Regions from separate parts of the Paenibacillus physcomitrellae genome, predicted to be linked through region 1. Evidence: riboswitches for the same ligand, from Rfam matches in the RefSeq annotation. Region 1 holds a riboswitch; the other holds the start of a gene.

Region 1 (10,844 bases):
GAAACATAATTTGGAAGGAGCTTAAACTCTCATGGCTAAACAAGCAAGAATCAAACTGGCGAACGGTGGAGAAGTTATTCTTGACCTGTTCGATAAAGACGCACCGAATACGGTAGCAAACTTTGAAAAATTGGCAAACTCCGGCTTCTACAACGGCCTTGTCTTTCACCGCGTTATCCCAGGTTTTGTAGCTCAAGGCGGTTGCCCGAACGGAACAGGCACCGGCGGACCCGGTTATACCATCAACTGCGAAATCAATCCAAACAAACACGAACGTGGTTCCCTGGCTATGGCTCATGCCGGACGCAACACAGGCGGAAGCCAGTTCTATATTTGCTACGAAGCGCAGCCGCATCTTGACGGCCAGCATACCGTATTCGGTAAAGTTGTCAGCGGCATGGAGCAAGTAGATGCTTTCCAAGGACGCGACCGCATGGAGTCCGTAGAAGTTTACGAAGTGTAAAGAATAGAATGAGCAAAATTTAGTCTGGCATAGATGAGCCCAGGCTTTTTTTGCGTTATGCCAAAGCTTGGAGCAGCCAGCTATTACTGCGGCTTGTGAATTTGCGTATTGCATTGCCTGCCAATAAGTGCTACCATTGCAAGCAAGTTAGGCGCTGCTCTGCAGTGTCAGAACTTGAACTGACAATTTAATAAACGTATCCTTCGGGGCAGGGTGAAAATCCCGACCGACGGTGATGGCCAGCCTGACGATCAGTCAGCGCAGCGCCTTAGTCCGTGACCCGCGTGCCATCCGTTTTGTTCGTAAAACGGGGCTGCGGCTGAGCCGGTGAAATTCCGGGACCGACAGTATAGTCTGGATGGGAGAAGGAGATACGGAAGCTTGCTGCTAATAATTAGCATGGTGCAGGTTTCTTTGATGATCGATGATGAGCTTTGAACGGCAAATTCACTCGTTCTGTTTCGTGATGCTGGTGACAGGATAATTCTTGATTACCAGCAGAATCAGCAGTTCGTTTGAGGGGGGGCCAACCCTTATTTGTCTGTCCGGCAGCTTGACGTTGGTTTATTTGGTATCGAATATTCTCCTATTGCCCCGGCCTTTGGCCGGGTTTTTTGCGTTTTTAGGGCTGAAGGATGAAGAAAACGGGAAAGGAGGAAATTAAGGACATGCAGTGGACAGCTTCCGGAGATGTAAATTTACAGCCCATGAGCGATGAGTTCTATATGGCGCTTGCGCTTGATATGGCCAGGCATACACAGGGACAGACAGGCGTTAATCCGGTTGTCGGCTCCGTGGTCGTCCGGGAGGGCGCGGTAGTCGGCATGGGCGCACATTTGAAGCGGGGCGAAGGGCATGCGGAAGTTCACGCGCTGCATATGGCGGGAGAACGGGCAGCTGGAAGCACCGTTTATGTGACGCTTGAGCCGTGCAGCCATTATGGGGCGACCCCGCCCTGCAGCAAGAGGCTGATCGAAGCTGGGGTATCCCGCGTTGTAGTGGCCTTCGAGGACCCGAATCCCCAAGTTTCAGGCAGGGGAATCGCCATGTTAAGGGAAGCCGGCATCACGGTGGAGACCGGCGTTATGGAAGCAGAAGCCAGGCAGTTAAACAGGAAATTCATCAAGTTTATTACTACGGGACTTCCCTTTATCACCCTCAAAGCAGCCAGCACGCTGGATGGCAAAATTGCGACGCGTACAGGCGACAGTAAATGGGTTACAGGGGATGCCGCACGTCAAATTGTTCATACGATGCGTCATCAGCATGCGGCTATTCTGGTCGGAGTGAACACGGTTATCGCTGATAATCCCTCTTTAACCACCCGGCTGCCTGTACCGGGGCTTTCTCCGATCCGGATTATCGTTGATTCCAAACTTCGGATCCCCGAGGAAGCGAAAGTGCTTCAGGCAGGAGAAGAAGGAGATCAGGACACGATTATTTTAACGACCGTGGATCACGGGAATCCGGCAAAGCAGCAGCTCCTTGAAGCCAAAGGAATCCGGATCATTCCCTGCGGAGAAGGGGAGCGGGTGGATCTGCAAGCCGGTCTAAAACAGCTAGCGGTGTCTGGAATCCCGTCCATACTGGTGGAGGGCGGGGGGGCGATAAGCGGATCGTTCCTTGCGGAGAAAATGATAGACGAAGTTCAGCTGTTCCTCGCTCCTAAGCTGATCGGCAGCGGAGGCAAGGACAGTTTCGGCTTTATCGGTCCGGACATGATGAATGATGCAATCACATTATCGAATTTGCAAGTCACACCGGCCGGGAATGATCTTTTGATTACAGGAACACCAAGCTGGGAGGGATAAACCTTGTTTACTGGATTGGTAGAGGAAGTGGGGCGTCTGAAATCCGTAAGCCGCAGCGGCGAAGCGATGGTGCTGGGCATTGAAGCTCATACGATCATGGAGGACATGGGGCTCGGAGACAGCATCGCGGTTAACGGCGTTTGTCTGACAGTGACCAGCATGACGGCCTCCTCCTTTAACGTTGATGTTATGCCCCAAACGTACAAACATACTAACCTTTCCAAGCTGACTGCCGGGCAGAAGCTGAATCTGGAAAGAGCGATGTCCGCAGGAGGCCGCTTTGGCGGGCATATCGTGCAGGGTCATGTGGATGGAACAGGGATTATTGTGGATGTCCAGCGTGACTATAATGCAGTTGTTTATACGATCAGACCGGTCCACAGTGATTTGTTAAGGTATATGGTAGCCCAAGGTTCGATTACGGTGGATGGCACAAGCTTGACCATAGCTGCATTGAACGAGGATCGTTTCAGCGTTTCGATCATCCCTCATACGCTGGCACAGACGGCGCTCGGCACCAGGAAACCGGGGGACAGCGTTAATCTGGAATGTGATATTTTGGGCAAATATGTGGAACGTTTGCTGTTTTATAAAAGCCCGGCCGATCAGTCGGCTGTGGCAGGATCGAAAGGGCTGGATTTAAATTTTCTTGCCGATAACGGATTTGTTTAAGAAGGGGAGTTGGTAAAATTGGAACCCATTGAGCTCGATTCCATAGAAGAAGCGCTTGAAGAGTTAAAGAAAGGCAAACCAATTATCGTGGTAGACGATGAAGACCGCGAAAATGAAGGCGATCTGGTTGCGCTTGCCGAGATGGCCACGCCTGATGTCATCAATTTCATGATTACCCAGGCAAGAGGACTGGTTTGTGTGCCTATTACGCAGGAAAGAGCGGAAGAGCTGGAACTCACGCCTATGGTTGCACATAACACTGATTACCACGGTACCAACTTCACAGTCTCGGTCGATTACAAGGATACAACAACGGGTATTTCCGCTTTCGAGCGTTCCCAGACCGTTAAAGGCTTGATGAACCCGGAAGCCAAAGCGGAGGATTTTCGCAAACCCGGACATATGTTTCCGCTGATTGCCAAAAAAGGCGGCGTATTGCGGCGAGCCGGCCATACAGAAGCTGCGGTTGATCTGGCGATACTTTGCGGCTCTTATCCGGCTGGCGTCATATGCGAAGTGATCAAGGAAAATGGAGAAATGGCCCGGCTTCCCGAACTTAAACAATTTGCCGGCCAGCATCAATTGAAATTGATCAGCGTGCGGGATCTTATCCGTTATCGAAATGAGCGAGAGAAGCTGGTCAACCGGGAAGTCGAGGTCCGGATGCCGACAGATTTCGGCGAGTTCCGGGCCGTGGCTTATACAAACTCCGTGGACAACAAGGAGCATTTGGCATTAGTTAAAGGGGAAATTAACCCGGACGAACCTGTACTTGTACGTGTTCATTCCGAATGCTTGACCGGGGATGTGTTCCACTCTCACCGCTGTGACTGCGGTCCTCAATTCGCAGCTGCCCTCCAGCAAATCGAAGCAGAAGGCAGAGGAATACTGCTCTACATGCGTCAGGAAGGGCGGGGCATCGGTTTGATTAACAAGCTGAAAGCCTACAAGCTACAGGAACAAGGTCTCGATACGGTAGAAGCCAACCTCAAGCTTGGTTTTCAGGCCGATTTGCGAGAGTATGGTATCGGGGCGCAGATCCTTAAAGATCTCGGAGTCAGACAAATCCGGCTAATGACGAACAATCCCCGCAAGATTAAAGGACTTGAAGGATACGGTTTGCAGGTAGTGGAACGTGTTCCTATCCAAATTAAGGAGAATGAGGACAACACCGCTTATCTGCACACGAAGCAGGCCAAGCTTGGCCATATGCTGGTGTTCGATGAGGGGAAGGAATTGGATGACATCGAGCAGAATGAGGATCATTCGCAGACTACCTGATTAAAGCTAGTACAACAAAGCTGTAAAAAAATATATAAATAACAATATATGGAGGTTTATTTAATGGGACAAATTTTTGAAGGAAATCTGGTTTCATCCGGTCTGAAATACGGAATCGTGGTCGGGCGTTTCAACGAGTTTATTACAAGCAAGCTGCTGGGAGGCGCGCTGGATGCCTTGAAGCGGCATGGGGTAACCGACGAAGAGGTTGATGTAGCTTGGGTACCGGGGGCGTTTGAAATTCCGTTAGCAGCTCAGAAGCTTGCGGAAAGCGGCAAATACGATGCGGTTATCACGCTGGGCACGGTGATCAGAGGTTCTACGAGTCATTACGACTACGTCTGCAATGAGGTGGCTAAAGGCGTAGCGGCGATCAGCCTTAAAACAGGGCTTCCGGTGATTTTCGGCGTGCTTACGACAGAGAACATCGAACAGGCCGTTGAACGGGCGGGAACTAAAGCCGGCAACAAGGGATGGGATGCTGCAATTGCGGCAATTGAAATGGCAAACTTGACGAATCAGCTAAAATAGTGCTTATTTAATGTAGTGCTTTTCTTCGGAAGGGCGCTACATTTTCTTTTGTACGGGTGGTGGATCATAGAGTGACGGTACTTTACAAGCTGGAGACCTTTGAGGGTCCCCTGGATCTGCTGCTTCACTTGATTGACAAAGCGGAGATTGCTATTGAAGAGATCTCCATTAGCGAAATTACGGACCAATATATGGATTACTTGCATTCCATGCAGGAGCTGGAGCTGGAAATTACAAGCGAATTTCTGGTAATGGCGGCTACCCTGCTGTCGATAAAAAGCAAGAAGCTTCTCCCCAAACCTCCTGTGATCGAATGGGAGGACGAATATGATTTGTATGATCAAGAGGATGAGAATCCGGAAGAAGAGCTGATCCGCAAGTTGATCGAGTACCGCAAATTTAAGGGCATCGCGGAGCTTCTGCACGACAAGGAGTGGGAGCGCAGTCTTATCTTCTCCAAAGAGCCTGAGGATTTGACGCCTTTTATGCCTGAAACGGCCGAAAATCCGGTAGAAGGGCTGCATGTATCCGACCTGATCAGCGTGTTTCATAAAGCGCTCCGCAAGGCGGTCAAACGGAATACGGTGGCCCGGATCCAGCGGGACGAAATTTCCGTGAAGGACCGGATCAAGGAAGTAGTGAGTGTGCTCGAGCTGGCAGGGCGCGGTGGACGGGTGTTATTTTCCAAGCTGCTGGATGAAGATTTGTCCCGCCACGAGGTGGTTGTTACATTTCTGGCGATCCTGGAATTAATGAAGATGAAGCTTATTTTGTGCTACCAAAATCATTTGTTTGATGACATTGTGATGGAGTGGAAAGGGGAACAAGCCGGTAATGGATTTTCTGAAGTTGAAATCGATTATTGAAGGGATGCTCTTCCTGGCCGGTGAGGAAGGGCTGACCGTGAAACAACTATGCGAGGTGCTGGATCAGCGCCCCGAAATGATTAAAGAAGTGCTGGACGAATTGAAGAAAGATATGTCCAACGAAGGGCGGGGACTGCAGCTGTTGGAGATTGCCGGACATTTTCAGATGGCTACGCTCAAGGAGCACGCTCCTTATTTCGAGAAATTAGCGTATTCGCCTTCAAGGTCTTCCTTATCTCAAGCGGCACTGGAGACGTTGTCGATCATTGCTTACCGCCAGCCGATTACCCGGATTGAAATTGAAGATATCCGCGGCGTTAAAGCGGAAAGAGCAATTCACACGCTGGTCAACAAAGATCTGATTCAGGAGGTTGGCAGAGCGGAGGCGATCGGGCGCCCGATTTTGTACGGGACAACCAAAGCGTTCCTTGACTATTTTGGGCTGGCGAGCCTGAAGGATCTGCCGGATCCCGAACAGTTTGCAGAGGCTGATCCGCTGGAGGACGAAACTCATGATTTATTTGACCGTATCCGCAGCGAGCAGCTGACTATTGACGATGTGGATTAACCAGTAAACGGGTGCCCGGGAATGATATTCCCGGTTCACCCGTTTTTTTTGTTGCATGGAATATGGAGCTGGAGAGAAGAAAGGAATGATATGTAAGCCGGTCAGGCATACTAGAAAATGGATTTTTCACTTGGGACGGAGGGTTGAAGGATGTGGATATGGATTTGGACGGGGCTGCTGGTGCTGGCAGTGGTCCTGCTGCTTCTGTTTGTTTTGTTGTCCAGAATCACCATTACAATTCATGCCAGAAAGCAGAATAAAGACGAGCGGATAACCGCGGAAATGAAGGCCCTGTTTGGTTTGGTGAACCTTCATTATGAGGTGCCCCGCATTATTTTTGACAACTTCAAGCAAGGGTTTAAGGTGGATACGGCTACGGACAGCAAGTTACCCATAAGGTCGGATCATAAGGAAACTGCCCAGCATATCGGTAAGGAGGTGCTTCAGCATTGGGACGAAATTTATATTCAGATTCTGCATGCCACCGATGGCTTAAAGCAGTGGACGAATGCCATGCTCAAACATCTGGAGGTCGACCGGCTGGAATGGACTACGGATTTTGCCCTGAAGGAAGCGGATCATACGGCGGTAGTGAGCGGTTTGCTCTGGAGTCTGAAGAACTGCATCGTTGGCGGACTGTCCTTCCGCGTGAACATGAAGAAGCCGCCCGAACTCGAGGTGTCGCCGGGGTTTGGCACGACTCCTCACTTTACAACACAAATGGATTGCATAGCGAAAATAGGTCTAGGATATGCTATGTATGCTGGACTGACTCTTATAACTCGCGTGCTCAAAGTGAAAGGAGGAACTAAACAATGGCTGAACATCCTATTCAAGGCTTGATGAGAACCGCTATGGAGAACATCAAGGCTATGGTCGATGTGAACACAATCGTTGGAGCTCCGGTGGAAACCAAGGACGGCAGCGTAATTTTGCCGATCAGCCGCGTCGGGTTCGGGTTTGCTGCAGGTGGGAGTGATTTCCGGATTTCCGGTGAGCATCACGAACATCATAGCGAGAACAACGAAGTTAGTCGTCCATTTGGCGGCGGCAGCGGCGGGGGCGTTTCGATTAACCCGATTGCCTTTCTCGTTGTAGGGCCTCAAGGCGTAAATGTGGTGCCGCTCGATAATCAAACCCACGTGATGGAGAAAATTATCGATACCGTCCCAAACGTCATTTCTCAGCTGCAGAATATGTTCAATCAAAGCGGCAATTCGACGATGGTTGTCTCCGAAACACCAACGTTTCAGTCGCGCGTATAAATGAACTATCCGACAGCCATGAATTTCCCTTCCGAATCGTGGAAGGGTTTTTTTATCTTCGGACTGGGCAAAGATGGACAAACGGGGTCTATCCAGGCCCTTTATGCATATATTAACTATCAGAATCTTCATCACCAGACCAATCAGCTAAGGAGTAGGTTATGAAACGATTGAAGCGAAAGATTTCCTGGTTAGGTTTAATGCTATTGACCTGTCTGCTGCTACAGCCAGTAGGAGTCAGAGCGCAAGAAGAGACGAAAGGACCTCCGGAGGTGGGCACGCACGCCCAGGCAGCCGCACTGATTGATGTGGAATCCGGCAGGCTGCTGTACAGCAAACAAGGGGACGAGATTTTGCCGATTGCGAGCTTGACCAAAATTATGACCGCGATAGTGGCTATTGAAAACGGAGGACTGGACAAGAAGGTCAAGGTGAGTGCCAAAGCCTTCGGCAAAGAAGGCTCCTCCATTTATTTGAAGCTGGGCGAAGAGATGACTTTGGAAAATATGCTTTACGGCCTGATGCTTCGTTCTGGTAATGATGCAGCCACAGCCATTGCCGAGCATGTCGGCGGGTCTGAGGAAGGTTTCGTGCATTTGATGAACCAGAAGGCGGAAATGATCGGCTTGAAGCATACGCATTTCATGAATCCGCACGGGCTTGATCACAAACAGCATTATTCAACAGCCAATGATTTGGCCAAGCTTACGGCTTACGCCCTGCATAATCCGGTGTTTAAACAAATAGTGTCCACCAAGCAGAAAAAGGCGCCAAACCCAAACGAATCCTGGGGTTATGACTGGCTCAACAAAAATAAAATGCTGAGAATGTATGAAGGCGCGGATGGCGTCAAGACCGGATTTACAAAGATTGCCCGACGCTGTCTGGTCAGCTCGGCGACCCGGAACGGCCAGCAGCTCGCTGCGGTTACACTCAATGACGGAGATGACTGGAATGACCATGCCAACATGCTGGATTTCGGTTTTGCCAATTTCCCGCTTCAAACCTTGGTGAACAAGCAGCAGCCTATCAAACATGAGGGAATGGATCTTACCGCCGGGATTGACTTCCAGTATCCGCTTCACGCTTCCGAGAAACAGCAGGTTCAGCAGGAGATTAAGGTTATGGAATCTCGAGATCCATTTGGATTTCGGGGGAAACTCGTATTGAAGCTTAATGGTGAAATCATCGGCTCCGTGCCGCTATATGAGAACAAGCAAATTGAACAGCAAAAGGGGAAGGGGCATTCAAGCAATTAAGAATAGATTGTCAGCTGTAAAGGGGAGAGGGGAAACATGGTTAATAAAATATGGCTGGGCATGCTGCTTATCGGCTTTGGGTTTGCCGCATACAAGGGCGACATCAATCTGGTTACCAAAGCTGCATTTGAAGGAGCGGAGACAGGGGTTACCGTCTGTTTCGGTCTGATCAGCGTGCTGGTGTTCTGGATGGGCATCATGCGTTTGGCCGAAGATGCCGGGCTTGTCGCCAAGATTTCTAAGCTGATGGGACCGGTGGTCCGCTTTCTATTCCCGGACGTGCCGAAAAACGATCCCGCCATGGGGTACATACTATCCAACATGAGTGCCAATCTGCTGGGTCTCGGCAATGCCGCCACACCTATGGGCATTCGTGCCATGCAGGAGCTTCAGCGGCTGAATCCGGACAAAACTTCGGCTTCGCCGGCCATGTGTACGCTGCTGGCCCTAAATACGGCAAGCATCACGCTTATACCGACCACGCTGATCGCGATCCGGAATACCTATCATTCGGCTAATCCGGCCGAAATCGTTGGCAGCACGTTGCTTGCGACGGCAATCGCTACCTTGGCTGCCGTTTTTGCAGACCGCTGGTACCGCCGCAGGACACCTTACCCTCCTGTACCGCCTGCCGGTGCCGCTAACAGCGCTCCTCCTCCTGCGACTCGTTCAGCTTCCGCCGGATGGGGTGAGGGTACTTGAACTGGATACATCAAATCTCGGCTTGGGCGGTTCCGGTCATGATTGCTTTTATTCCGCTCTACGCCTTTTTCCGGAAGATACCGGTATACGAGTCCTTTGTGGATGGAGCCAAGGATGGTTTCTCAACGGCGATCGGGATTATCCCCCATCTGGTGGGGATGATGGTGGCGATCAGTGTGTTCCGGGCTTCGGGTGCGATGGACTTTCTAATAGGCCTGGCCGCGCCGCTCGTCCAATGGCTGCATATTCCCCCTGAGGTGCTTCCGCTTGGCATATTGCGGCCCTTAACCGGGACAGGCTCCTTAGCCTTCACAACCGATCTCATCAAAACTTATGGTCCGGATTCCATGATCGGCCGGATTGCTTCAACCATACAGGGCAGTACGGATACAACTCTTTATGTGCTTACGGTTTATTTCGGAGCGGTAGGCATCCGCAACGGCCGATATGCGCTGAAGGTCGGCTTATTTTCAGACCTGGTTGGTTTTGCGGCTGCCATTTTTATTTGTTTGCTTCTGTTTGGCTAAATCTGGCTGAAACCAGGATAACGCTCTCCTTGCGGGAGCGTTTTTAGCTTTGTCTATTGTGATTTTATACGCAAGTGGGTATCATGAATGAGAGGTGACTTGAGAATATGGAAGAAAGATTGCAGAAAATACTGGCTCAAGCGGGAGTGGCCTCGCGCCGCAAATGTGAAGAGCTCATTTTGGCCGGCAAGGTCCAGGTCAACGGTGAAACGGTTACCGTGCTTGGGACTAAAGCCGACCCTGCTACGGACACGATCACGGTAGCTGGGAAGAATATCGGAGCGGAGCAGAAGCTGTACCTTTTGTTCAATAAACCCAAAGGGGTTATTACCAGCGCCAGCGACCCGCACGGACGGAAGATTGTCACCGATTACTTAAAAGGAATCAAGGAAAGAGTATACCCGGTCGGACGACTGGATTACGATACGGAAGGGCTGCTTTTGTTAACGAATGACGGCGAATTCGCCCATCTGCTGACCCATCCTAAACACCATGTGCCCAAAACGTATCTCGCAACCGTAAAGGGAGTTCCGCACGGTACGGAACTGGACAAGCTTAAGAAAGGCATTATGCTGGAGGACGGGATGACGGCTCCGGCCGAGGTGGAATATCATGATGTTGATCCGGACAATAAACAGGCCACGATCTCCATCACGATCCACGAAGGTAGAAATCGTCAGGTTCGCCGGATGTTTGAAGCCATTGGTCATCCGGTTACCCGTCTGAAACGTATTTCGTTCGGGAATTTGTTTCTGGGAACTTTGAAACGCGGGGTTTACCGTCATCTGACCAAAAATGAAGTGGATAACCTGCGTCAAAGCGCTGTTGTAGCAGGTGGGAAAAAGCAGCATTAATCAAAAACTCAAGCCTGAGCGTCGCTTGCTGTCACCTTGTTCGGG
Region 2 (10,844 bases), 1.2 Mb from region 1:
TGCTCATTTCGGGCTGCTCTCGAAGTGCGGCCAACACGTAAAACTGGATGCCCGTGATGCCCATCTTCTCGGCTTGTTTAGATACGACCTGGTGAAAGGTTCTCTTTAATTCACGAAATCCTTGAACCAGCTCGTGAAGTTGGCTACCTTGTTCCAAACACATATTCCTTTCCTTCCCGAATATTTAGCTTCTTTAACATTTCGCACACGAAATATTAAAACTCTTTTTAATTCAAAAGTCAATGCATTTTTCAGAAAAACAAGCTCTGTTTCAGTCTCTTTACCATCTCTTTCATTCTTTATCAGCGTTTAAATAGCATAGACCAAAGGAACACGCGAGTGTATAATATAGGAAAATATATCTATCTTTATAAGGGGGTTCTTCGTTCTATGTCCTGGTTCCAGAAGCTATCCATGTCACAGAAAATTGTAACCGGTTTCTTTGCTGTCGCTGTTCTTTTCTCTGTTCCTTTTCTACTTGCGCTGATTTTTACGGGGCACTGGCTGCTTGGCATTATCCTGGTTGTCGTGCTGTCCGCACTAACCTATCCATTATCACGGTTATTTGAGAAAACGCTTTCCTCGACGTTTGACAATATCGCCAATGTTACAGCACGTATTGCTAAAGGCGATTTTACTGCAACTGTCCCGGAATCTGGCACAATGGGTGATGTCAGCAGAACCTTTAACAGCATGACGGACAAGCTCAAGAAGCTGCTCGGCGATGTTACAGCCATTTCACGTCAGGTCATGGATACCAGCAATGGATTGTCCGATAAACATCAGGAACTGAAGACGGTAATGAACCAGGTCGCGAAGTCCTCCAGTGAACTGGCAGTTGGTGCCAGCCAAATCTCCGAAGATGTCGGCGATATGATGGAATCCATTCAGTCTATCGAAGCTAAAGTTGGCAACTATACCACCTCTACCCGGGAGATGAACCAGCGTTCCTCTCATACCCTCCAGCTTGTTGAAGCCGGGCGCCAGTCCGTCGAAAAGCAGGCGGAAGGCATGAAACGAAATGTGGAGGCTACGAGTCATGTTGCGCAGTCGATCGAAAAATTATCGAAAAATGCCAAAGGCATTACTTTGATTACCAAAACCATTTCCGAGCTTGCCGAACAAACCAACCTGCTGTCGCTTAACGCTTCCATTGAAGCCGCCCGGGCCGGCGAACACGGCCGAGGATTTGCTGTTGTCGCCCAAGAGGTTCGAAAGCTGGCCGAAGAATCCACTACGTCGACCCAGAAAGTATTTGAGCTGGTGAAGAGCATCGAGCAAGATGTCAAACAGGCAACCGTTAATATACATACCAATGAAGAAATCGTGCGGATGCAAAATGAAATGATCCACGAAGCCGAACAAATTTTTGCCCAGATTGTCGACAGTGTTGCTTATATTTCTCAACAAATCGCCGTCTTTAGTGAGGAAAGCGAATCGATGCTGGAAGCATCCCATAAAATCTCCTCGTCCATTCAGAATATTTCTGCCATAACCGAGGAATCCGCCGCAGGTACCGAGCAGGTGTCCGCAGCCATGAATGAACAAATATCTTCTATTGAAAATGTAGCCCGTGAAACGGAAGCGATGACCCAAGCCGTGTTCCAGCTGCAGAAAACCATTCAGGTCTTCAAGATTTAAATACCGCGCCTGCATCGTCTCGAATCAGGCAGAAAAGAAACCCGGCGCATGCCGGGTTTCTTTTCTTACTTCTCATTAATTTCTCTGCTTATTAATCGGCTTACAATACTGCCTCAAAGTTCCGTGCCTACCCGAATTGACATATCGATAAAGACCGATATAATGGATTTATGGACTATACATTAATCTTTAAAGCTCTCTCTAATGAGACACGGCTGCAGATGCTGCAGTGGCTGAAGCATCCTGAGCAGCATTTTCCCGCCCAATCCGCCCATTTACAAGCCTTGGATTTCAAAGGTGGCATTTGCGTAGGATCTATTCAGGATAAAGCTGGTCTTTCGCAGTCGACAACTTCACAATACTTGTCTATGCTGCAGCGCGCAGGTTTGCTTGAAGCCAAACGTTGTGGTCAATGGACCTACTACCGCCGAAACGAAACGGCTGTTCAGCAGCTTTCAGACTGGATTGGCCGGGAACTTTAAGAAATAGCTTGCATTTAAACCTGTCAATGATATAGTTGACATATTCCGTTTTTTATTTCGTGTATATTTAAATCAATTTATTATACAACAAAAATTTATTAAGGATCTTCGGGGTAAGGTGAAATTCCTAACCGGCGGTGATGCTCTCTTGCAGAGCTCAGCCCGCGACTCGCTGCTGCCAAACTGGCGGCAGCGACTGACTTGGTGCAATTCCAAGGCCGACGGTAAAGTCCGGATGGAAGAAGATCATCTATAATCATGTTTGGCATGGTTTGTTTTCCGTGCTCATACATGCTTATTTGATCACCCCCGTTTGCCTGTCGGCGACCGGGGGTTTTCCTTTTTTAAGATCCGCAGGAGGCTATTATGTCTAGTATTGATCAAGCATTACCAATCCGCAGTGGACGCGGTGTCAGAACGGGCTTTTGGCTGGTCGTTCTGGGAGCCGCCCTCTGGGGCGTCGATCCGATTTTCCGGATTCTGCTGTCAAAGTATCTGACTTCCTCACAGATCGTTCTGCTGGAGCATCTCATTCTGTTCCTGTTCGCAGCTCCGGTTCTATGGGCGCACCGCTCTGAAATGAAAGGCCTGAAAGTACGTCATATCGGGGCTCTGCTGTTTATCTCTTGGGGTGGCTCTGCGCTGGCTACGATTTTGTTCACGCAGGCTTTGGCGACAGCCGTTAACTTTAACTCGGTTCTGCTCCTTCAGAAACTGCAGCCGCTGTTTGCCATTATTCTTGCCAGAGTTCTCTTGAAAGAGACACTTCCAAAGAGATTTGGACCTCTGTTTCTGCTGGCTTTGTTCGGGACTTATTTGCTTACCTTTGGACTTCATGTTCCTTTCAGCCATGTCAGTGAATTTGTTGAAGTCGGAAGCCTGCTGTCCTTGGGCGCCGCTGCTTTATGGGGAGGCTCAACCGTAATGGGCCGATTAATGGTAGGGAAAATGGAATATGAAACCGTCACTTCCCTCCGGTTTATCCTGGCTTTGCCGCTGCTGTTTATCATCACCTTAAACCAAGGTGACGCCTGGAACATTCCTTCTGACAAAGGAGCAGTAGCCGGTATTGTCATTAATATTGTTCTGCAGGCGGTACTGCCTGGTCTGCTCAGCTTGCTGCTGTATTATAAAGGACTGCAGAACACCAAAGCTTCTATCGCTACTTTGGCGGAGCTCAGCTTTCCGATGGTCAGCGTCATCATTAACTGGATCGTTTACAATCAGCGGATTACGCTCGTCCAGTTAACGGGCTTCCTACTGATTTGGCTGGTCTTGTTCGCCATCTCCCGTCAGCAAAGCTTGAAAGAACAACAAGCTTAAAAGTATAAATAGCCGGCCGCCGATGAAACTTCGGCAGCCGGCTATTTTTGTGTTTACTGCGATTACCCTTTCACCCCGCCAAGCGTCATGCCTTTGACAAAATACTTCTGCAGGAACGGGTAAACGATGATCATCGGCACGCTGGCCACGATCGTCATCGTTGCCCGGATCGAGGTCGGCGTCACAAAGTTGGCATTGCTATTGCTGCTGTTGGCAAAAGCGGAAGACGAGGTCATCGAGGAGTTGGAATTCGAGTTCGCCAGCATCCGCATCAGCTCATACTGCAAAGTGCTCAGGTTCGGCACCTGAGAGTTGTACAGGAACACATCAAACCAGGAATTCCATTGGTAAACCCCTGTGAACAAAGCCACGGTTGCCAACGCGGGCAGCGACAGCGGCAGCACGATCTGCATAAAGGTACGGAAATCCCCCGCCCCATCTATTCGGGCCGATTCGATAATCCCTTCCGGCAGCCCTTCGATAAACGACCGGATGACGATCATATTAAATACGCCAATAATACCAGGTACGATATAGACCCAGAAGCTGCCGATCAGATGTAAATCCCGGACCAGCAAATAGTTGGGGATCAGCCCGCCGTTGAGATACATCGTTAGTACGAACATAATCGTCACGAACTTGCGCAGGACAAATTCCGGACGGCTGATCGTATAAGCGACCATAGCCGAAGCAAATACAGTGATTACCGTACCGAGCACGGTGCGCAGAATCGAAATCAATGTAGCATGAAAAATCGTGGCTTCTTTAAATACGTATTGATAGCTTTCCAGGCTGAACTGGCGCGGCCACAAGAAGATGCCGCCGCGAATGGAATCACTCGCATCATTCAGTGATACGGCGAGCGTGTTGATGAACGGGTACAGCGTAATAACTGCCAACCCGACCAAAAATAAGACATTCAATGTATCAAAAATAAGGTCGCTTGGTGAGCGAAACCGTTTATACACTTTTTTAACAGACGTTGTCTGAGCCATCGGCGTACTCCTCCCTTCCTAGAACAATCTTTCCTCGCCCATTCGTTTGGCCATTGCATTGGCAGAGAACAGAAGAATAAAGCTGACCACCGTCTTGAACATGCCGGCTGCCGTGGCGAGCGAGAAGTTGCCCATTGAGATCCCGTATTTCAGTACAAAGATCTCCAGGTTCTCGGAGTATTCCGCATTCATGCCGTTGCCCATCAAATACTGTGGTTCAAATCCCGTTTCCAGAATGTTGCCCAGGTTCATGATCAGCAAAATGATAATGACCGGCTTCAGACCGGGAAGCGTAACCCGCAGAATTCGCTGGAATCGGTTCGCTCCGTCAATCTCTGCAGCTTCGTACTGCGATGGATCAATCATTGTCATGGCAGCCAGGTATACGATCGTATTCCAGCCGACATCCTTCCAAACCTCGGAAATTCCGAGAATTCCCCAGAAATAAGGGCCAATTCCAAGCCACATTATAGGCTCATGGATAATATGCAGCCCCACCAGCACTTTGTTGATAATTCCGTCGCCGTCTATAGACAACGCGGTCGAAATCAGGTTCGCCGCCACGACCCAGGAAATAAAATGCGGCAGGTAACTGATCGTCTGGACAAACCGTTTGAAGAAAATAATACGCAGCTCATTAAGCAGTATGGCAAGCGTTATAGCGGTAACGAATCCAAGAACCAGCTTGATGACAGCCATAGCCACCGTATTGCGCATGACCCGAATGAAGGCATCGTCGGAGAACAGAAATTTGAACTGCGACAAGCCTACCCATTCCTGCTGAAACATGCTGAGATTGGGCCGGTAATGCTGGAAAGCGATGGTCCAGCCCCATAATGGAAGATATTTGAACACAAAAATCCAGATGACAAAAGGCACGGACATGAAAATCAGCGCCTTCTGCTTGAGGAGCAGCTTAAAGAATCGTTTGGCTCCCTTAGGTTTAGGGTTGTTAGGTTTCGGCACTGCCGGAGTACCGGCCGCTGGAGCGGCAGTTTGATTATCCATGGCTTCTCTCCTCCTCGATCGCATGCTAATCTGCAGCCTCATCCTCATCAAACCGGCTGGCCTGGGGGCCTGTTCAAGAAGCCTCCTAGCAGTTCGAAAGGCAGGGCCCGGCCGAAGCCAAGCCCTTTCTTTCGTTTGCTGCCGCCGCATGAGAAGTGAAACGAGCTAAAGGATTAATTTGCACCGCCCGTTACTTTGGCGATTTTGGCCGCGATCAGTTCATCCATGGTGCTCTCAAAACCTTTTACGTCCAATTTGCCGAATTCCTTAAGATATTCATCCCAGATCGCATCAAACTGATCCGGTTTGGCAAGCACAAGTTTCGGGAAATATTTGAGTTTAACGTCTTTGGACTTCTGCTGAAATATTTCCGCAGGAGAACCCTGTTCGATAGAAATACTCCAGGCAGGGTACCAAGGTCGATCGTCTGGAGCTGCAAACAGCTCAGAGAACGTTCTAACGCCGTATTTTTCAAGAATATTCCGATCGCCTTCCGTAAAAGAAGCCTGAGCAACTTCTGGCTGGCTATTAACCGCGTAAGCATTGCCGTCACTAAGTGTAGAAGCTGTACCATACATCGGCCAGCTGTAGTTAAAGTAAGTAAAACCTACCTTCTGATTAGTCGCATTATCCTTGCGCGCTTCGATTTGCTCTGGAGTCAGATAGAATCGGCCTTGATCGTTCACTTCGTAGGTTTCACCTTTGAAGCCCCACTGAATCATAATTTGATTCTCTTCCTTCAGCATGTTATCGAAAAACTTGATAATTCGAACCGGATCTTTGGCGCTCGTCGTGATACCTACACCACGATTATCAACAAAGGAGTTAGGATCGAGATACTGATCTTTTGTATTTTGATCGAATACGATCGGCAGAGGCATGTAATCCAGGTCGTCATTGCCGGTTTTGCGGATGTTTTGAATCGCCTGGTCCACTTCCCATTCGTAATCGAAGAAGCCGAGCACTTTGCCGGATGAAACTTTGGCCAGATACTGGTCATAGTTATTGACGAAAGAAGACTTGTCGTAAAGACCTTCGTTGTTGATTTCGTTCAGTTTCTTGAGCCAATTCTTGGTGGAATCGTCGTCCGCATAGACATTCGATTTATGTGTCGCCATATCCACGGTCACGTCCCCGTCGTTCGGGTAGCCGGCAAGATGCATAGGTGCATTAAAAATCCCCATCGTCCGCCAGTCGTAAGTAAGCGAGGTAAAGCCTGTGAGGCCTTCACTTTTATGTGCGTCATTGTATTTCTTGATTAAATCAAAATATTCATCCAGTGTTTTGATTTTAGGATAACCGAACTCTTTCAGGACACGGCGCTGAATAAAAAATGCTCCCTGACCAATTGTCGGTGCAGGCAGGTAATCGCCTACGACTGCGGAAAACGGAAGGAAATAAATGTTGCCGTCCGCCTGCTTCATCTGGTTGAAATAAGGGCCATATACCCTTTTAATGTTGGGACCGTATTGCTCGATCAGGTCGTTTAACGGGATAAAAGCCTTGGCTTCCAAAATCTTGTCAATCGCCGTATCCGGAGCGAGTACGTCCGGATAATCGCCGCTCGCAATCATCGTGCCAATTTTGGTGTTCACATCCCCTACCGGGAACTGCAGCTTAAAGTTGACACCTGTTTGCTCCTCCAGCTTCTTGCCAATTTCAGTCTTGTTGGAGTCAATGTCAGGTACCTGGGAGTTGGCATTAAAATAAGTAAAGGTTACCGGCGTCTTATCCTCCTGAGCCGTGTTGCTTGCCGAGTTAGAGGCACTGGCATTTCCGGAAGGCTCTGCCGAGGAGGCGTTGTTCTTCCCGCTGTTTCCTCCTCCGCCGCAGGCAGTCAAGGAAGCCGTCATTAGAAGGGTTAAACCTAACATTGCAAGCTTCTTTCTGACCATGAATGTCTTTATCCCCTTTCGCTCATTCTTTTTTGTAAGCACTTTCATTGTAAAGAACAGGGGATATTCTGATAACCCGACAAACTTTATACTGTACTTTGAAAACCTTAGATGTTTGCTCGGTTGTTTAGTCAGTCTCTTGCTCAATCCTTTATTTCCCCAATCGTCGTACACGGCTTCAATCGACCGCCTCCTTCAGCACCTCTTCCTGTACGTCCGGCAGTTCAATCCGTACGTTTGTGCCTTCGTCAGTCGAGCTATTGAGCATGAAATACAATTGCTCCCGATAATTGAGCTTCAGCCGATAATAAGCGTTGCGGATGCCGATATGCTCACCTATCGCTTCCTCATTGGCCAGCGAATGCCTGATTTCGGCCAGCTGGTCCTGTCCAATCCCTGCACCGTTGTCCTTGACTTCGGCAATCAGTTTGGCGTCCTCCAGCCAGATGCGCAGCGTAATCCGTCCGCCTTCCTTCAGCGGCTCTATACCATGGATGCTGGCATTTTCGACAAACGGTAAAATGGTCATTTTCGGAATCAGGCACCCGTAGGCCGCTTCGTCAATGTCCACCTCGTATTCGAGCTTGTCTCCAAACCGGTATTTCTGGATCTCAAGGAAGCAGTGGATCAATTCCAGCTCCTCACGCACAAATACAAGATCCCGGCCCCAAGTCAAGGATTTGCGGAATATTTTCGCCATATTGTGAATGATTTTAGCTGTTTCCGCCTCTTTCTTGAGTAAACTCCGCATCCGTATCGTCTCCAGCGCATTAAACAGGAAATGTGGATTGATCTGGCTCTGCAGCGCATGAAGCTGGGCCTGCTTGCGTTTGAGCTCCAAATCCTTGCGCTGAATGTCTGCAATGTACACGTCATCAATCAGCTTGCGGATCTGTAGGGTCATCCGGTTGAATTCATCGGTCAGCTGTCCAATTTCATCCGGATACTGCTCGTGCTTGATGGTTTCGAAATGATGGTTTTTGACCTTCTTCATATGCTTCAGAATCCGAATAATCCGTCTGTTAAAGGAACGGGTGAACCAGATGATAAACAAGGTCGGCACAAGCAAATTCGGAATGGCCAGATAAAGGACAAAGTTCCGGGAACGATAGACATCCTTCAGCAGCTCATTTTCAGGAAAATGTCCCTCAATGTGCCACCCCCGCAAATAATTAACGTTGTTGAAATCTTCTTTAAAGATAATCGTATGGGAAGGAATAGAGAGCTGCTTCAGCGACACTCCCCGGGCCTGCCAATCCAGCTCTGGAGCGGTTGCATAGTCGATAATACCGGCGTCGTTGACCAGATAAAGCTTGCCTTGAAGCGTCGAATTTCGGAACAGGCCGCTGACGGTATCCAGGCTGATGTCGATTTTTAATACTTTAGTTCGGAGATTTTGGTACTTGTAATAATTCAGCTTACGGACAACCGTATAAGTCGTTTCAGGTCCTTTGTAAGTATAGTTAATGCTCCGGACAACAACGGGCGAGGAAGCAGTGGTCTGCATGACGGCCCTGTACCATGGTTCCTGGCGGACACCGGATGTGATCGGAAGTATACCTCCGCCCCCGATGACTGAACTATTGTTGGTGTAAATCGAAATATTCTGAATGGCTTTGTAGATAGGAGAGTAACGATACAAGGTCGGACTGATGGTGGCGTAATAGGAATCGATGTAATCGGATGGCGTTTCGTATTTTTTTTCAATGGCATCATTCAGCAGGTTATCCGTATAAAGGATCGAAGAGATCCCTACGGCCACGTCAATCTGGGCCAAAAATTCGTTCCGGATCTGCTCCATCGCCTTCGACATGTCATTGATCTTCTGCTGTTTGACGTTGTGTGTCGTCACCTGATAGAACACGATATTAGTCACTACGATCGGGATAAACACAGCTATCGTGTAAAGGATCAGCATTTTGCCTCTCAGGCGGACATGGTTAAAATTAAATTTCATAATCAGGCCCCGTACGTTTATTTGGAGGAGATTTGGTTCCGGTAAGCGGTGGGCGTCCGGCCCTCTACTTTTTCAAATTTACAGACAAAATAATCGGCATTGTCAAAACCAACGTGACGCGCAACCTCGTATACTCGCAGCTCGGTCTGACGAAGTAGCCGCTTGGCATTGTCCACGCGGATTTGCAGCAGAAAGTCATTGAAATAAACCCCAAACGTTTTCTTGAATAGCTGCCCTAAATAAACGGGGTTCATGAAAAAACGGGCGGCGATGCTTTTCAGGCTGATATCCTCGTTGTAGTGCCGCTCGATATAGCTTTTAATCTTCATGATATCTCCCTTTACATAATTCCTTCGCAGCCGAACCGCCATTTCAGCACTTTCCTCAATAAAATGACGGAAACGTTCCTGAAGCCCCTGCAAAGTCACCGGGTAATTTCGCCACTGCAGCACAGCTTCCAGGGAATGAAGCTCCCGCTCGTCGCCCTGCATGGCTGAGATGGAGCCGATGACGCCAAATACGAGCCTGGCGATGACGTTGTGGACGGCTTCAGGCGCAAAGGCACGATGCTGGATCTCTGCAAAAATAGAGTCGACCGCTTCAAGCATCGCTTCCCGATTGCCCTCCTCCATCTGCTCAAGCAGATTGGCGTAGATTCCCGCTTCAAATTCTATATAACGCAGGGGCTGTTTCGTCATCTGCCCGTAAGTTAAAGTACGGAGATCAGGGGCAGCGTATTTGTACTGCATCGTTTCAATAGCCGTTAAATAGCAGTGATTGATTGCAGCCAGAGGCTGGACTCCATCTCCGGCATAAAGATAGATGGGCTGTTCAAAACGGACGTTCAGCCGAGCCCCTATACGGGCCGCCATCTCCTCAAGAGCCGGAGGCCGCAGTCCAACTGGAAGAGCGGCTGGATCCAGACATACCGGGAAGCTGTATACGCCAACCCGATGCTCATGCAGATGAAAAGGCTGGATCCCCGGGTTCCATGCAGCGACCTCCTCAATAATGGCATGACGGAATGCTCTCAGCTGTTTGGCTTCAGCATCCCGCTTCAGCGGATTGACCAGATCGTTCATCTCCGCAATCAGATAGCCGTAATGCCGATCCGTCGGCAGGGCGACCATTCGGGCGATCTCCTCGACCTCCTCCGGAGCAGCTTCTCCCCGAAGCAGTTTGGTAAGCGCTTTCTGTTCTTGGCCGGCGGATCGCTTCTGCTTTTCTTTCCCGATCTCCGCGGACAGACGTGACAGTGAATCCGACAGCTCCTGCTCGTCGATCGGTTTGAGTATAAAATCCTTCACACCAAATTTGATGGCCTTCTGAGCATATTGAAAATCACCGTAACCGCTGATGATCATAAACTTGGTTTCGGCATCGCCCGCGTCCCTTACAGTCTGAATCAACCCCAGTCCGTCAAGCACCGGCATACGAATGTCCGTAATGACCAGCTCCGGTTTGATTTGTTCGATCAGCCCGAGTGCTTCTTCTCCGTTGTCGGCCTCTTCAACGACTTCATAACCACAGCTGTTCCAGTCAA

The links. A riboswitch is a leader RNA that binds a small molecule or an ion and turns the genes downstream of it on or off. The one in region 1 is predicted to bind FMN.
Region 2: another riboswitch for FMN. It lies ahead of CBE73_RS00070 (DMT family transporter); the one in region 1 lies ahead of ribD (bifunctional diaminohydroxyphosphoribosylaminopyrimidine deaminase/5-amino-6-(5-phosphoribosylamino)uracil reductase RibD).

Annotation. Positions count from the first base shown of each region.
Region 1 covers NZ_CP022584.1:1,189,361-1,200,204, reverse strand. Annotated here, with positions in the region: gene CBE73_RS05510 (peptidylprolyl isomerase) at 32-463, shown strand; FMN riboswitch at 659-837, shown strand; gene ribD (bifunctional diaminohydroxyphosphoribosylaminopyrimidine deaminase/5-amino-6-(5-phosphoribosylamino)uracil reductase RibD) at 1,132-2,274, shown strand; gene ribE (riboflavin synthase) at 2,278-2,946, shown strand; gene CBE73_RS05495 (bifunctional 3,4-dihydroxy-2-butanone-4-phosphate synthase/GTP cyclohydrolase II) at 2,965-4,227, shown strand; gene ribH (6,7-dimethyl-8-ribityllumazine synthase) at 4,291-4,758, shown strand; gene CBE73_RS05485 (segregation and condensation protein A) at 4,830-5,624, shown strand; gene scpB (SMC-Scp complex subunit ScpB) at 5,593-6,192, shown strand; gene CBE73_RS05475 (DUF2953 domain-containing protein) at 6,343-7,035, shown strand; gene ytfJ (GerW family sporulation protein) at 7,008-7,457, shown strand; gene CBE73_RS05465 (D-alanyl-D-alanine carboxypeptidase family protein) at 7,619-8,716, shown strand; gene CBE73_RS05460 (nucleoside recognition domain-containing protein) at 8,753-9,418, shown strand; gene CBE73_RS05455 (spore maturation protein) at 9,457-9,945, shown strand; gene CBE73_RS05450 (pseudouridine synthase) at 10,053-10,799, shown strand.
Region 2 covers NZ_CP022584.1:4,974-15,817, reverse strand. Annotated here, with positions in the region: gene CBE73_RS00085 (MarR family winged helix-turn-helix transcriptional regulator) at 1-157, opposite strand, end outside; gene CBE73_RS00080 (methyl-accepting chemotaxis protein) at 391-1,641, shown strand; gene CBE73_RS00075 (ArsR/SmtB family transcription factor) at 1,812-2,123, shown strand; FMN riboswitch at 2,224-2,374, shown strand; gene CBE73_RS00070 (DMT family transporter) at 2,490-3,446, shown strand; gene CBE73_RS00065 (carbohydrate ABC transporter permease) at 3,509-4,441, opposite strand; gene CBE73_RS00060 (ABC transporter permease) at 4,460-5,449, opposite strand; gene CBE73_RS00055 (ABC transporter substrate-binding protein) at 5,623-7,344, opposite strand; gene CBE73_RS00050 (cache domain-containing sensor histidine kinase) at 7,523-9,301, opposite strand; gene CBE73_RS00045 (response regulator transcription factor) at 9,319-10,844, opposite strand, start outside.